DNA from 3 places in the Priestia sp. ABM2_011 genome. Region 1 is predicted to be linked to each of the others. Evidence: riboswitches for the same ligand, from Rfam matches in the RefSeq annotation. Region 1 holds a riboswitch; each other region holds the start of a gene.
What was found. Region 1 has a riboswitch for cyclic di-AMP ahead of ACXAE4_RS07465 (APC family permease). Riboswitches for the same ligand answer to the same signal wherever they lie in the genome.

Region 1 (4,514 bases):
GCACAAGACTGCGGTATTGAGAATGAAACGTAACAATACGAATATCAGGCTGCCACTTTTCCCACTTCTCTTCCATTCTCTTTTCGCTTTCTCGGTCAAAAGCAACGTGCACCGCAATAACGGTATCACCAATCGTTCTTGCATAGTTCAATGAATTTTCCACTACCTTTGTCATTCCTGCTACAGGAACAATGACCACACTTCCTTCAAGCTTTCCAATCTTTTCTCCTTGCTTAATACGAAGCTGCTCTCCTACCGCTTCATAATGCGTATGAATGCGATGAAAAATATAAACGATAACCGGTAAGAAAACGAGCACGGACCATACTTGTGAAAACTTCGTTGTAAACAAAATGATTAGCACCGTTAAGGTAATGAGGGCACCAATTAAGTTAATGGTTAGCTTTCCTTGCCAGCCGGCCGGCTTTTCTCTAAGCCATTTGACAATCATGCCTGTTTGAGAAAGCGTAAATGGAATGAACACTCCAACTGCATAAAGAGGAATTAATTGTTCCGTCGCTCCTTTAAAAGCGACAAGTAAGACAATAGAAGCAATTCCAAGGGTCACAATTCCATTTGAATAGCCTAGTCAATAGCCGCGAATTTGAAACATTCTTGGCATGTATTTATCAGACGATAAGTTTACGGCAAGCAAAGGGAAAGCTGAAAAACCTGTATTCGCCGCTAGCACTAAAATCAGAGCTGTGGTGCCTTGAATAAAATAATAAAACCCATTTCGTCCAAATACACTCGATGCAATTTGTGATACAACCGTTTCATCTGCTTTTGGAGAAATGCCAAGCCAATAAGCTAAAAACGTGATGCCAGAAAATAAAACGGCTAAAATACCGCCCATCAGCATTAATGTATGAACAGCATTTTTTGCACCTGGATCTTTAAAGTTAGGCACTGCATTTGAAATAGCTTCTACACCAGTCAATGCCGAACAGCCTGATGAAAAAGCTTTTAATAATAAAAACAAACTAATACCTGGCACCACGGTACCGAGAGATGTATGAAGCTCAGGTGAAACTTGACCTGTCACTATTTTGAAGAAGCCCACCGCTATTAACAAAATAAGAGCAATAACAAATAAATAAACCGGATAAGCTAAGACAGAAGCGGATTCTGTTACACCTCGTAAATTTAAAACCGTAATAAAAATCACCAGCAAACACGCAATTACTACGTTATAGTGATGCAGCGTTGGAAAAGCCGAAGTTAAAGCATCGGTTCCTGCTGAAACACTCACGGCAACTGTTAAAATATAATCTACTAACAGTGATCCCCCAGCGATAAGTCCAGGATTTTCTCCTAAATTGGTTTTCGAAACAATATAAGCTCCTCCGCCTTGCGGATACGCATAAATAATTTGACGATATGAAAGAATTAAAGCCGTCAGCAGCACCAATACCCCAATCGCAATTGGAATCGAATACCAATAGGCAAGCACGCCCACTGTTGCAAGGACAATCAAAATCTGTTCTGTTCCATAAGCCACTGAAGATAAGGCATCTGATGATAAAATAGCCAGCGCTTTAAGCTTACTAAGCTTTTGATCGCCTAACTCTTTTGTTTTGAGCGGCTTTCCAATCAATAATCTCTTGAGAACTGAATAGTTCACGTAATTTCCCTCCGATGATTGCTTAGCTACTATTCACTGTTCGTTGCTAAGCTCCGTTACAAGTTCATGAATAAGTGATATTATCCCTAAAAAATACCTTTTTATGTTAAAAAAGCGCACAAAAAAAACACTAAGGGTTCTCAGCGTTTTTACACAGCTTAAACCTCCTCTCCAAAACGCTTATGGGGTTAGCTGTCGGATTCGGGCTATGAGAGTAGCCCTACCTTTTAAAAAAAAGGATTCACCCCAAGTGACAATGCACAAATTTGGGTCCCCCACTTCTGACGAATTAAGCGATAACAGGTCAATATAATTTTCGGTTAAAGAGTATGATCGATAACATGTTTCTTTCATAACTATCCTTTGTTCTTAGATAATATACTCCCGTACAAATGGTTTGTAAAGCATTATTTTACGTAAACGATAAAATAGTACTTAAGGCGCTTTTAAGGGGAAAACAAAAGGCCTTCTACCTGCTTACAGAAGACCTGCTTTCTTTAACTTTTTGCTTTTAAAACGGCTGCTAGCTTGTTTTTCGTTTGAGGACCATAAATGCCATCTACATCATAAGGAAGATACACAAGCTGAAAACGTCTGACTGCATCTTTCGTTTGTACTCCATATATTCCGTCTACTGACCCTACTTTAAAACTAACCGCGTTTAATGCTCTTTGAAGCTGTTTCACTGCTTCTCCAGAATCGCCTTGTTTTAAAATTCCATTGGGAAGTGGATATTGTTCAGAAGGTGGTGTTGGAGTAGGTGTTGGTGAAGTTCCTGAAGGAATAACAATTGTTTTTCCAACCTGTAGTGTTAAAGGATCAGAAAGCCCTGTATTCGCTTCTTGAAGCTCCTGTACTGTTATGCCGTACTTCTGTGCAATACTGTACAGCGTATCTCCTTGCTTAATTGTATACGTTTTTTCACCTGGTTCAGAAGGTGATGGATTTGGTGTCGGTGTTGGAGATGGCGATGGATTTGGAACTGCACGACGAGGTAAATTTAAATATACGGCAATTCCTTTTGCATACGATTCACCCATGCTTTTTAAAAAAGCTTCATTTTGAAGAAGTGCTGCATCGGCGCTCCTATCAATAAAAGCTATTTCAGTTAGTACTGCAGGCATATTTGTTAAGCGAAGCACCGCATAATTGGCCGATTTTCGTCCACGATTCGGATGATTATACGACAGCAGCGTTGGCTGTACTTGCCCGTGCACAATCGATTGAAACGTTTTACTAGCATTGCTAGCGCTTCTATAAACATAATCTTCATATCCTGTTCCTCCACCGGCATTTACGTGAATAGACATAAATGCATCTGCTCCCCACGAGTTAGCTTGAGAAGCGCGCTGAGATAACGATAAAAAAGTATCTGTGGTACGAGTGGTTTTAATCGTAAAGTCACTGTAGGTACTATTTAAATAGCTTATTAAATATTGTTGAATTTTTAAAACTAAGTTTTTTTCATACAGTCCGTTCGCTCCAACTGCTCCTGCATCTGCCCCACCATGTCCTGCATCAAGATAGATTTTTTTCATATTACTTGTCCCTCCTTATTGTTAACATATGCATGAGGGAAAAAAGTGCTACGTATACTAGCCTACTTAGTGAAAAATTACTAAAAAAGGAGATTGAGACATAACGAAATCACTTCAACCTAAAAACGAACAAATGGGATAAATGCGCTAGTATGGATGGCTTGTTACATCGCTGTTGAATTCCGTGCAAGGCTTCGCTTTCCGCGGGGGGGTGGTGAGCCTCCTCGTCGCGTGCGCTACTGCGGAGTCTCACCTATTCCGCTTTTCTCGCAGGAGTCCCTCCAATCAACTGCTAGAAGCAACTAAATAGATGAAATCTACGTTCATCCTACCAATAAAAAAATCCGCACAATTCATCGTGCGGTTCCCTCCCCCTAACATACTTTTGGTCCAAATTCTATTCTGGTTGATTAAAGTATAGATCAGGAGGGTCTATTATTTATAACGTTAGGACCTATTTAAAAAGCAGAACGCCTACAACAATGAGAATAATCCAAATTGGAATGCTTATCAATATCCCTATCACTAAACCTTTAAAGAAATTTCCTTCTTTCATTTTTATTACATTCCTCTCCAACAGTATTTTCTAACGATACTATGATTGGCTGAAAACTCTCTGAAGTTATACTGAAATACAGTGCAGAGTGAACACATAAACAATCTCACTATCTGTTATACACTACTTTTACTTATAGATTCAATGAGACAAAAAGCTCATCCTTTTTGATTCATGTAAACAAATTCTTTCTTGTATGTAACAAAACAATAAAAAAGCTCCCTGTAAATTATACGACAGGCAGCTTTTTTATAAACAAGCTATATTATTCAATTTACGTATGCAGAATGTTATTTATTCATTGTGAAAAACAAAAAAGTCGGAGAGAACGTACAAACGATCTCTCCGACTTTTAAAAATTAATATTGGCTCATGTATTGGTCACGTTCCCAAGGATGAACTTGTGTACGGAACATATCCCACTCGATTTCTTTCGCTTCAACGAAGTGCTCTGCTAAGTGTTCACCTAATGCAGAAACCATCACTTCGTTTGATTGGAAGCTATCTAAAGCTTGAGCTAATGTTGCAGGTAAATCTACGATACCTTCTTCAACACGCTCTTCTTTTGTCATTACATAGATATTACGATCAATAGGTTTTGGAGCTTCAAGATTGTTCTTGATTCCATCTAAACCAGCTTTTAATAGAACAGCCATTGCTAAATATGGGTTAGCAGCTGGGTCTACGCTACGTACTTCAACACGAGTTCCTACGCCGCGAGAAGCTGGGATACGGATTAATGGGCTACGGTTGCGAGCAGACCATGCAACATAACAAGGAGCCTCATATCCAGGTA
Region 2 (4,514 bases), 190 kb from region 1:
CTCAATCACTTAACCCAATTAGTACATAGGATATAGAGACTTTTATTAAAGGAGGTTACACATATGGGCGCAAAAGGCGGTTTTGGTTTTTCATTTATCGTTGTTTTATTTATCCTATTAGTAATCGTAGGGTGTTCTTGCTACTACTAATTTCTAGAGAGGATGAACATCATTCATCCTCTCCTATTTCAAAAAAACCATGCTTTCGCATGGCTACATACCGATTAGATGAATGAGTAGAGGAACTCATTGTTCGGCAATATTGAAGAAATTTTTGGTTTTTACTTCCGCCTAGTATGCCTTTTTTGAAGGGGACTATGCGCAAATAAAGTTAACGTTTAAAAGCGAAAGCCAGACGCACCTACAATAACAAGTAAAACAAATAACACAACGATTAACGCAAAATTTTGTTTTCCCACGTACCATCCCTCACTTCCTGTTATCTGCTTTTAGTGTATGCAACAGCTTGGCAAAATGTTTAGGACAGGGGTGCGGATTTTTCCAATGAGAAAAACCTTCAAATTTCGCCAAAAAAAGTGAATCATATTTTTGTTTCTTTCGTTATATATAGTAAGAGATTTTTTTACTATAAAAAAGGAGGGGCTTTAATGCGCCGACATTCCAAATTGCCCATTGTTCTTGTTTTTGCCTTCTTTTTATTCATCGCAACTGTTTTGTGCGTAACCTCTTATATGTCTTGAACGTATAAATAATATAAAAAAATCGCCTCATCGAAGGCGATTTTTCTATCCTAGCATTATATCTTCGTTTGGATAGCGAACGGCTTCACGCTTTTGCTTAGATAATGAAAACGCAAGGGTTAATGGCCCCACTTTTCCTAAAAACATGATAAAGATAATAATCACGCGTCCAAAGTATGAAAGCTCAGGAGTTGCTCCCATCGATAACCCCACTGTTCCAAACGCAGAAACCACTTCAAACATAATTTTTATAAACGGCAGGTTTTCTGAGATATTTAATAGAAAAATGGCCCCAAACACAAACATAATCGAAATCATCGTAATGGCTAGTGCCTTAAACACATGAAGAGGAAGAAGCCGTCTCTTTAACAGCACAATATCTTCCCTGCTTCGTAAAAATGCCCATACAGAAAAGACAATCACCACAAACGTTGTTAGTTTAATACCTCCTCCTGTTGACGCACTCCCTGCACCTATGAACATTAACATAACCATTAAAAATATGGTGGAATCATGTAGACTTCCTATATCGATACTATTAAAACCTGCTGTGCGTGTTGTTACCGCTTGAAAATAAGACGCCCACACTTTGTCTCCTAATGACAAACTTCCAAGTGTATGTGAATTGCCGTACTCTAAGAAAAAAATAAAAAGCATGGCAATCATGTTAATGGCAAACGTGCTGATAATCATAATTTTTGAATGCAGCGTTAGTTTTTTATACGATTTTTTTACCCACATATCAGCAAGAACGGTAAATCCTAACCCACCAATAATAAACAAAAAGGAAATCGTTATGTTAATAATAGGATCTCCTACATACTGAACTAAGCTGTCAGATAATAGTCCGAACCCTGCGTTATTAAAAGCTGAAATTGAATGAAACAAGCTAAAGAATAGCCCCTTAGACCATCCGAATTCCGGAACCCAGCGTATCGCTAAAAAGATAAGTGCAACAAACTCAATTAAAAATGAAAAGATAAACAGCCTTTTAACTAGCAGGACAACTCCGCCGACGCTCGTTTGATTTAATGCCTGCTGAACGAGCATACGCTCTTTAAATCCAATTTTTTTACCTAGCATCATAAAAATCAGCACGGCAAATGACATAATGCCAAGACCGCCTATTTGAATTAACAGCATAATAATCGTTTGACCGATGACGGTAAAACGCGTACCTGTATCTACGACGGCTAAGCCGGTCACTGTCATAGCGGAAGTAGATGTAAAAAGGGCGTCTACCCACCGGATTGGCTCAGTAGTAGAAAAAGGCATCATTAATAAAAGAGCACCAATAATAATTCCTCCGCCAAAAATGGAGACAAGCAGCTGCGGCGGCGTAAGCCTAACAATTTTTTTTTTCATAAGTTAAACTCCTTCTTCTTCAAAACGGTTTAAATCGCGATTATGTCCGATAACAATCAGCATATCTCCTTGTTCAATTGTTTCATGCGCCGTAGGCGAAATCACCATTTCCCCGTCTTTTCGCTGAAAACCGATAATATTACAGCCGTACTTTGCACGAATATTTAAATCAAACAGCGTTTTATTATGAAGTTTCTTAGAAGCGACAATTTCAACAATACTATAGTCTTTAGACAGTTCAATATAGTCAATAATTTTTTCTGACACCACGTGATGAGCAATCCGCTTCGCAATATCGCGCTCAGGATGAATGACTTTGTCCGCTCCTATTTTCTCCAGCACTTTTTGATGATACATATTCACCGCTTTTACCCATACTTGCTTAACGCCCATATCTTTTAAAAGCATCGTTGCAAGCACGCTTGCTTCGATATCGTCTCCAAACGAAATAAGAGCATGATCAACGTTACGAATGCCTAGCCCTTTTAAGCTAGCTTCATCAATTGCGTTCGCTTGCACGACATATGTAGCTGAGTTGCTATATTTCTTTACTACCTCCTGATTGCGGTCAATAGCGAGCACATCCACATCCAAATTAGCAAACTCTTCAACCAAACTGCCTCCAAAACGACCTAATCCCAATACAGCAAACTGTTTTTTCATAATGTATTTATTCCTTTCTTCAACTGCTGTGTGTTCTCTTAGCTTATACTTTTTCTAAAAAATTACATGTTTTTCTTAAAAAAAGCGCAAAAAAACACAGGAAGGCTCCTGTGTTTTTTCACACTCTTCCCCCTCAAAACGCTTGCGAAGTTAGCTGTCGGGTTCGGGTTTTAAGAGTAACCCTACCTTTTTAAGGATTCACCCCGGAGCACAATATGTGCGTAAATAATGGGTCCTCCGCTCCGTAATGGATTAAGCGATTTTTATTCAAATGTCTATGATCTATTTTTTAGAATAATCGATTCGATTCATGATACGTTTCACTTCACGAAAGCTATCTTACTCCTGTGGATTTTGTCTGTCAAGATATTTTTAGGGAAGACATCACTTGCGCTGCAAACTGCAAAAATCATATAAATCTAAACTGACAATCAGTTTGTGAAATTGATCAAACAAATTAATAACAGCCAAAAGCTCTAATAGCTGCGTATCACTGTAAAATTTCTTTAATTGATCCATATCAGCATCCGTCAAATCCCTTGGACGCACTCGGTATACATCTATAAATCGAAACAGCAGTCGATCTTTTTCTTCCAGCTCTTTTTCTCTTAACACTTTTTGATTAAGCGTCTTATCGCCTACATATGACATGCTCATACACGTCTCACAGCCGTTAACACCTGCTAGATAAAGCCTGATTTTTTCCTTAGTCTCTCTTTTTACTATATCACTGTTCCAAAGCTTGTCGTATAGCTCATCATACAACCTTTTTACATCTGGAATTAAATTCAGTGCTTTTTCAAAATTTGTTCCCTCTTCGTTTGTTAACAAAACTCTTGCCATTTTTTACTCACTCCTTTTTAATTATTATAGTAAGAAAAATGGAGATTTCAGATAACAAATAAAACATATTATCTGCTATTACTAATCAAATAAAACATTAATATGAAAGAAGGTTTTCAATTGAAAATTGATGAAATTGATTTATCGATTTTGCAGGCACTGCAGCAAAACAGCCGTCTTTCCTTAAGAGAGCTAGGAAAACAAATTAACCTGTCTCCTCCTTCAGTGGCAGAGCGAGTAAGACAGCTAGAGAGCTTTGGTATTATAAAAGGATATACAATCGATATTGATTATGAAAAGCTGCAGTTGCCCGTCTCGTGTTTTATTGAAGTAACCATGAAAAACGGAGAGCACGAGCGTTTTAAAAGATTTATTTCTCAGTATCCCTATGCTTTATTCTGTGAACGCATCGCCGGACAGGCTTGCTTCATTACAAAGCTTCAGCTTCCTCACCTGCACGTACTCGAGCAATTTATTAACGAAATTACACCTTATGCCAAAACGATTTCACACATCGCCCTTTCTCACGTGGAGATGTCTTCTGCATTATTGAGTCATTTAAAAGATGAAAAGTGATTGAAACATACGTTCACCGTACTAACGAAAAGATCCGAACGATTCATCGTTCGGATCTTCTTTCCACTAAACTACTTCTGTCCTAGCCTCTTTTATTCGTCCAAAAGCATAAAAAATAACCCTCCAAAGCTGGAGGGTATAAATTTTCCGAATAATGAAAGTTTTACAACTTCATTCTATCAGGTACCGACATTTCTGTCTACTTAAAAATGTAAAAGAGCTCTCTATTAATAGAAAGCTCTTTTACCTGCTTGTTTTTTGAAAACAATCAATCTATATAAAAGGGAACTACCTAAGGCTGAAAGTCACGTGAAACCTTGGCAGTTGATCCTGGATATACCGGTTGATATGATTCAAAACAAGTTC
Region 3 (4,514 bases), 860 kb from region 1:
AGAAGCTGTGTTATATTTTAAGCATGAGAAAACCTTATCAACCACCGAAATCTGAAATTAAATTAACGCCTATTTTACATGCGTTGAGTGATCCTAACCGGCTGCGAATTGTACAGTGTTTAGCGACAAGAAAGGAGCAGACCTGTTCGTATTATCAAAAATTAAATGTATCAAAATCAACGCTATCACATCATATTAAAGTACTTCGCGAAGCTGGAATTATCAAACTACGTATAGAAGGTACGCAGCACTATTATTCCTTGCGTTTAGAAGAACTTGAGGAACTGTTCCCAGGTCTGCTTCCTTCCATTATCAATATAGATGAGCAATTATTTTAAAAGCTGAACGATATTTTGTTCAGCTTTTTTGTTCAAAATAAATGTGTCCATGCAGGCTGCATCCGGGATTAAAAGAAGAACGACAGTGAGGGCAAGTCGAGTTACAGGTTAAATATTCATTAATTGAGAGCTCATGTTTACATACTCCGCAAAGAATAGCTTTTTCATTAAACATAGATGTTGGCCATCTTTTAATGTCGTGATCCGCATGTGCGTTATGACATTGATAGCATGGATAATATGTATGACAGCAATAAAATTTTATTGCGATAATATCTTTATCCGTATGATAGTGCGTACAGCGCGTTTCGGAATCCACTGTGTCACCTTTTACTGCAGGTACAGATTTGTTCATTATCATCACTCCTTATGAAAAGTATAGCATGCTTTTATACGCCTTATCATACATATGTAAAAAGAAAAATGCTATAATAAAACCATCGTTTTACATGTCAGATTGCATGCTAAAAAGATTAGATAAAAATTGATGTCAAAACAGATCGATTAAGTGATGCAAAGAGAGGAAGAAAAAATGAGTAAGCAAGTTATCGTTTTTACCGGAGGCGGAACAGCGGGGCACGTAACGCCAAACATTGCCATCATGAAAGAATTAGACAGTGAAAAATGGGATATCCATTATGTCGGTTCTCACAATGGTATTGAGAAAGAATTAATTACAAAATTAAACGTTCCATATCATGCGATTTCAAGCGGGAAGCTGCGTCGATATGTAGATATGGAAAATGTAAAAGATGTATTTCGAGTAGCAAAAGGGGTTGGCGATGCACGTCGCGTGCTGAAAAAACTAAAGCCTTCTCTTGTTTTTTCAAAAGGCGGTTTCGTCACAGTTCCTGTGGTAATGGCTGCTAAATCTTTAAACATTCCCGTGTTCATTCATGAAAGTGATTTAACACCGGGACTGGCAAATAAAATTGCGCAGAAATTTGCCACTAAAATTTTTACTTCTTTTGATGAAGCCGCAAACTACTTTCCAAAAGAAAAAGTGCAGGTTGTTGGTTCACCTATTCGAAAAGAGCTATTTAGCGGAAGCGCAGCGAACGGGGAAAGCTGGCTACGCTTTTATGATAAGCGCCCCATTTTAACGATTATGGGCGGAAGTTTAGGAGCACGCCGTATTAATGAAATCGTTCGAGAGTCTTTGCCTGAACTGCAAAAGAAATTCCAAATTGTACACCTTTGCGGAAAAGGCAATATTGATACAAGCCTTGAAAAAGAGTCAGGATACCGTCAGTTAGAATACGTAAACGAACAACTTCCTGATGTTCTAGCGGCAACTGATTATGTGATTACACGCGGTGGATCCAATGCCATTTTTGAGTTTTTAGCTCTTCATAAACCGATGATGATTATTCCTTTATCAAAAGCACAGAGTCGCGGAGATCAAATTTTAAATGCACAATCTTTTAAGAAAAAAGGCTACTGTATGGTTGTAGAAGAAGAACAGTTAACAAAAGAATTGTTTTTACGTGAAGTAAGTGAGCTTCAGCAGCAGGCAAGTACAATGAAGCGTACAATGCGTGAAGCAACAAAAACGGATGCTATTTCAATTCTTGTAAATGAAATTGAGAAAATGAGCTAAAAAAAGCGTTCTTATCTCCTCGATAAGAACGCTTTTTTTCTTCTGAAATTATTATTTTAAAATAATGAATAAATATAGAAAAATAAAGCTTTTAAAATTTCAAAAAATGTTGTTGACAGTAAATTTTAACAGGAGTAAGATTACTCTCATGAAACGTTCCACTGTGAAACGCTGAGTCTTTTCTGAAAGAGAAGGAAAGAGCGGAGGACCCAATTATCAGGGGTGAATCTCTTAATTGAGTAGGGTTACTTTCTTGACCCGAACCCGTCAGCTAACTTCGTAAGCGTTAAGAGAGAGGATGGTGTAATCGTGGTCGTTTTCTATAACAGCGGATAGTACGCTCCTTTCAAAATATAGGTGAAAGGAGCGTCAGGATGCATTTATCTAAGCAAATGATTCAAATGATTGAATATCGGGCCATGTGCGACCAGCAATCTTTTGATCTAGCAAACCGCTATTTGTCTACGTTAGCTAATCAAAGTTTTAAACGCAGCAGTAAAAACTATTATTAAGTCTAAAAATTAAATAACAAATATACGCTTAATCAATTATGAGCGGGGGACCCAATATTTTGTACGTATGTACTAGGGGTGAATCTCTTAACTGAGTAGGGTTACTTCCATAACCCGAATCCGACAGCTAACTCCGTAAGCGTTTTGGGAGTAAAAAATTCGTGTGAATCACGGCTTATTTGTCGTGCATTAAACCGCGGAAGAGAACTCTCTTCTGCGGTTTTTTAGTGGGAAAAATCAGCATCACGTCTCACGGTTAGCTTTTTTGGACGTGATGCTTTATGAAAAGAAACCGTCACTAAACTTAGAAGCTATCATTTTTGTTAGGAAACAGTTAGGAGGGAGCAACTTGGATATGATCATGCTTGCAACGCTTGCCATATTAACAGCTGCTATGTACGGAATTATTTGCTGGTCGTCTCATGTAGTAGATGAAAGAGAGGAGAAGTGAAAGTGTCGTTCATTTTGTTAGGTATTTCAGTTCTCGTTTTAATTTATTTAGTATATGTACTGTTAAATCCAGAACAATTTTAATAAGCGGAGGAATAAAAAGTGGGGATTTTTCTACTATCAGTTGCGCTGCTGCTTGTTTTTGTAGCGCTTATTGCAAAGCCCGTAGGTATTTATATAGCGAATGTGTTTTCAAACGATAAAAACACTAGCTTGATAGGAAAGATAGAAACGGTGATGTTTAAAGCAGCAGGAATTAAAGGGCTTAATCAGACGTGGAAGCAATATGCATTTACTCTTGTTTTGGCGAATACGTTTATGATTTTTGTGGTGTACCTTATCTTCCGGTTTCAAGGGGTACTGCCGTTTAACCCAAGCCACATCAAAGGAATGGATCCGGCACTTGCTTTTAACACGGCCATTAGTTTTATGACAAATACGAACTTGCAGCACTACAGCGGCGAATCAGGTTTGTCCTATTTCTCGCAGATGGCCGCCATTGTATTTATGATGTTTGCTGCACCAGCAACGGCACTTGCAGTAGCAATCGCTTTTATTCGTGGGCTGGCAGGGAAAGAAATGGGAAACTTTTTTGTTGATTTTGTAAAGTCAATTACGCGTATTTTACTTCCTATCGCTTTTATAACAGGCATTTTATTTATGTTTTTAGGTGTCCCTCAAACGTTAAGCGGAACGGTGACTGCCCATACAATAGAAGGGGCAACACAGCAAATAGCAAGGGGACCAGTTGCTTCTTTTCTTTCAATTAAAGAGCTAGGAAACAACGGAGGGGGATTTTTTGGTGTCAATTCAGCTCATCCATTTGAAAATCCTAACGCGTTGAGCAATGTATTACAAATCGTCCTTATGCTTTTATTGCCAACAGCACTTCCTTTCACATACGGAAAAATGATCGGACAGCGTAAGCAAGGCCGCATCTTGTTTGTAGCGATGAGTATGCTGTTTATCGTTATTTTAAGCACAGCGTTCGTAACAGAGTGGGGCGGCAATCCAAGACTTGATTCTTTTCATTTGAACGAAGCGAACGGTTATATGGAAGGGAAAGAAGTCCGTTTTGGTGTCGGCATGTCGACGCTTTACGCCATCGTGACGACAGCAAGTGAAACAGGTGCAGTCAACACCATGCACGATACTCTTACGCCTCTTACCGGGTTGTTAACGCTTGGAAATATGATGTTAAATACCGTATTCGGCGGTGTCGGAGCAGGATTTATGAATGTCATGATGTACGTCATTATCGCCGTATTTTTATCAGGTTTAATGGTTGGAAGAACACCAGAATACGTAGGTAAAAAAATTGAAGGAAAAGAAATGAAGCTAATCGCCGTGACGCTTATTTTGCAGCCGCTGCTAATTTTAGGAGGAACAGCTGTAGCACTTACCACTCATTTAGGAATAGAAGGTATATCAAATCCAGGCTTTCACGGGTTAAGTCAGGCACTGTATGAATTTACGTCGTCAGCAGCAAACAATGGATCCGGCTTTGAAGGACTCGGTGATGCAACGCCGTTTTGGAACATTTCAACGGGAATCGTTATGTATATTGGACGTTACTTCGGACTAATTACGATGCTGGCGGTATCGAGCTCACTA

Region 2: another riboswitch for cyclic di-AMP. It lies ahead of ACXAE4_RS08440 (potassium channel family protein); the one in region 1 lies ahead of ACXAE4_RS07465 (APC family permease).
Region 3: another riboswitch for cyclic di-AMP. It lies ahead of kdpF (K(+)-transporting ATPase subunit F); the one in region 1 lies ahead of ACXAE4_RS07465 (APC family permease).

What each region holds. Positions count from the first base shown of each region.
Region 1 is NZ_JBSWUB010000001.1:1,420,786-1,425,299, reverse strand. Features, by position in the region: partial or broken gene ACXAE4_RS07465 (APC family permease) at 1-1,624, opposite strand, end outside; cyclic di-AMP (ydaO/yuaA leader) riboswitch at 1,787-1,930, opposite strand; gene ACXAE4_RS07460 (N-acetylmuramoyl-L-alanine amidase) at 2,122-3,162, opposite strand; gene glnA (type I glutamate--ammonia ligase) at 4,078-4,514, opposite strand, start outside.
Region 2 is NZ_JBSWUB010000001.1:1,610,746-1,615,259, reverse strand. Features, by position in the region: gene ACXAE4_RS08455 (YjcZ family sporulation protein) at 64-150, shown strand; gene ACXAE4_RS08450 (YjcZ family sporulation protein) at 339-419, opposite strand; gene ACXAE4_RS08445 (TrkH family potassium uptake protein) at 747-2,066, opposite strand; gene ACXAE4_RS08440 (potassium channel family protein) at 2,070-2,729, opposite strand; cyclic di-AMP (ydaO/yuaA leader) riboswitch at 2,854-2,998, opposite strand; gene ACXAE4_RS08435 (carboxymuconolactone decarboxylase family protein) at 3,114-3,572, opposite strand; gene ACXAE4_RS08430 (Lrp/AsnC family transcriptional regulator) at 3,693-4,148, shown strand; gene ACXAE4_RS08425 (peptidyl-prolyl cis-trans isomerase) at 4,437-4,514, opposite strand, start outside.
Region 3 is NZ_JBSWUB010000001.1:2,276,233-2,280,746, forward strand. Features, by position in the region: gene ACXAE4_RS12385 (ArsR/SmtB family transcription factor) at 24-338, shown strand; gene ACXAE4_RS12390 (CHY zinc finger protein) at 358-693, opposite strand; gene ACXAE4_RS12395 (undecaprenyldiphospho-muramoylpentapeptide beta-N-acetylglucosaminyltransferase) at 871-1,938, shown strand; cyclic di-AMP (ydaO/yuaA leader) riboswitch at 2,098-2,240, shown strand; gene ACXAE4_RS12400 (hypothetical protein) at 2,313-2,450, shown strand; cyclic di-AMP (ydaO/yuaA leader) riboswitch at 2,466-2,606, shown strand; gene kdpF (K(+)-transporting ATPase subunit F) at 2,904-2,984, shown strand; gene kdpA (potassium-transporting ATPase subunit KdpA) at 3,009-4,514, shown strand, end outside.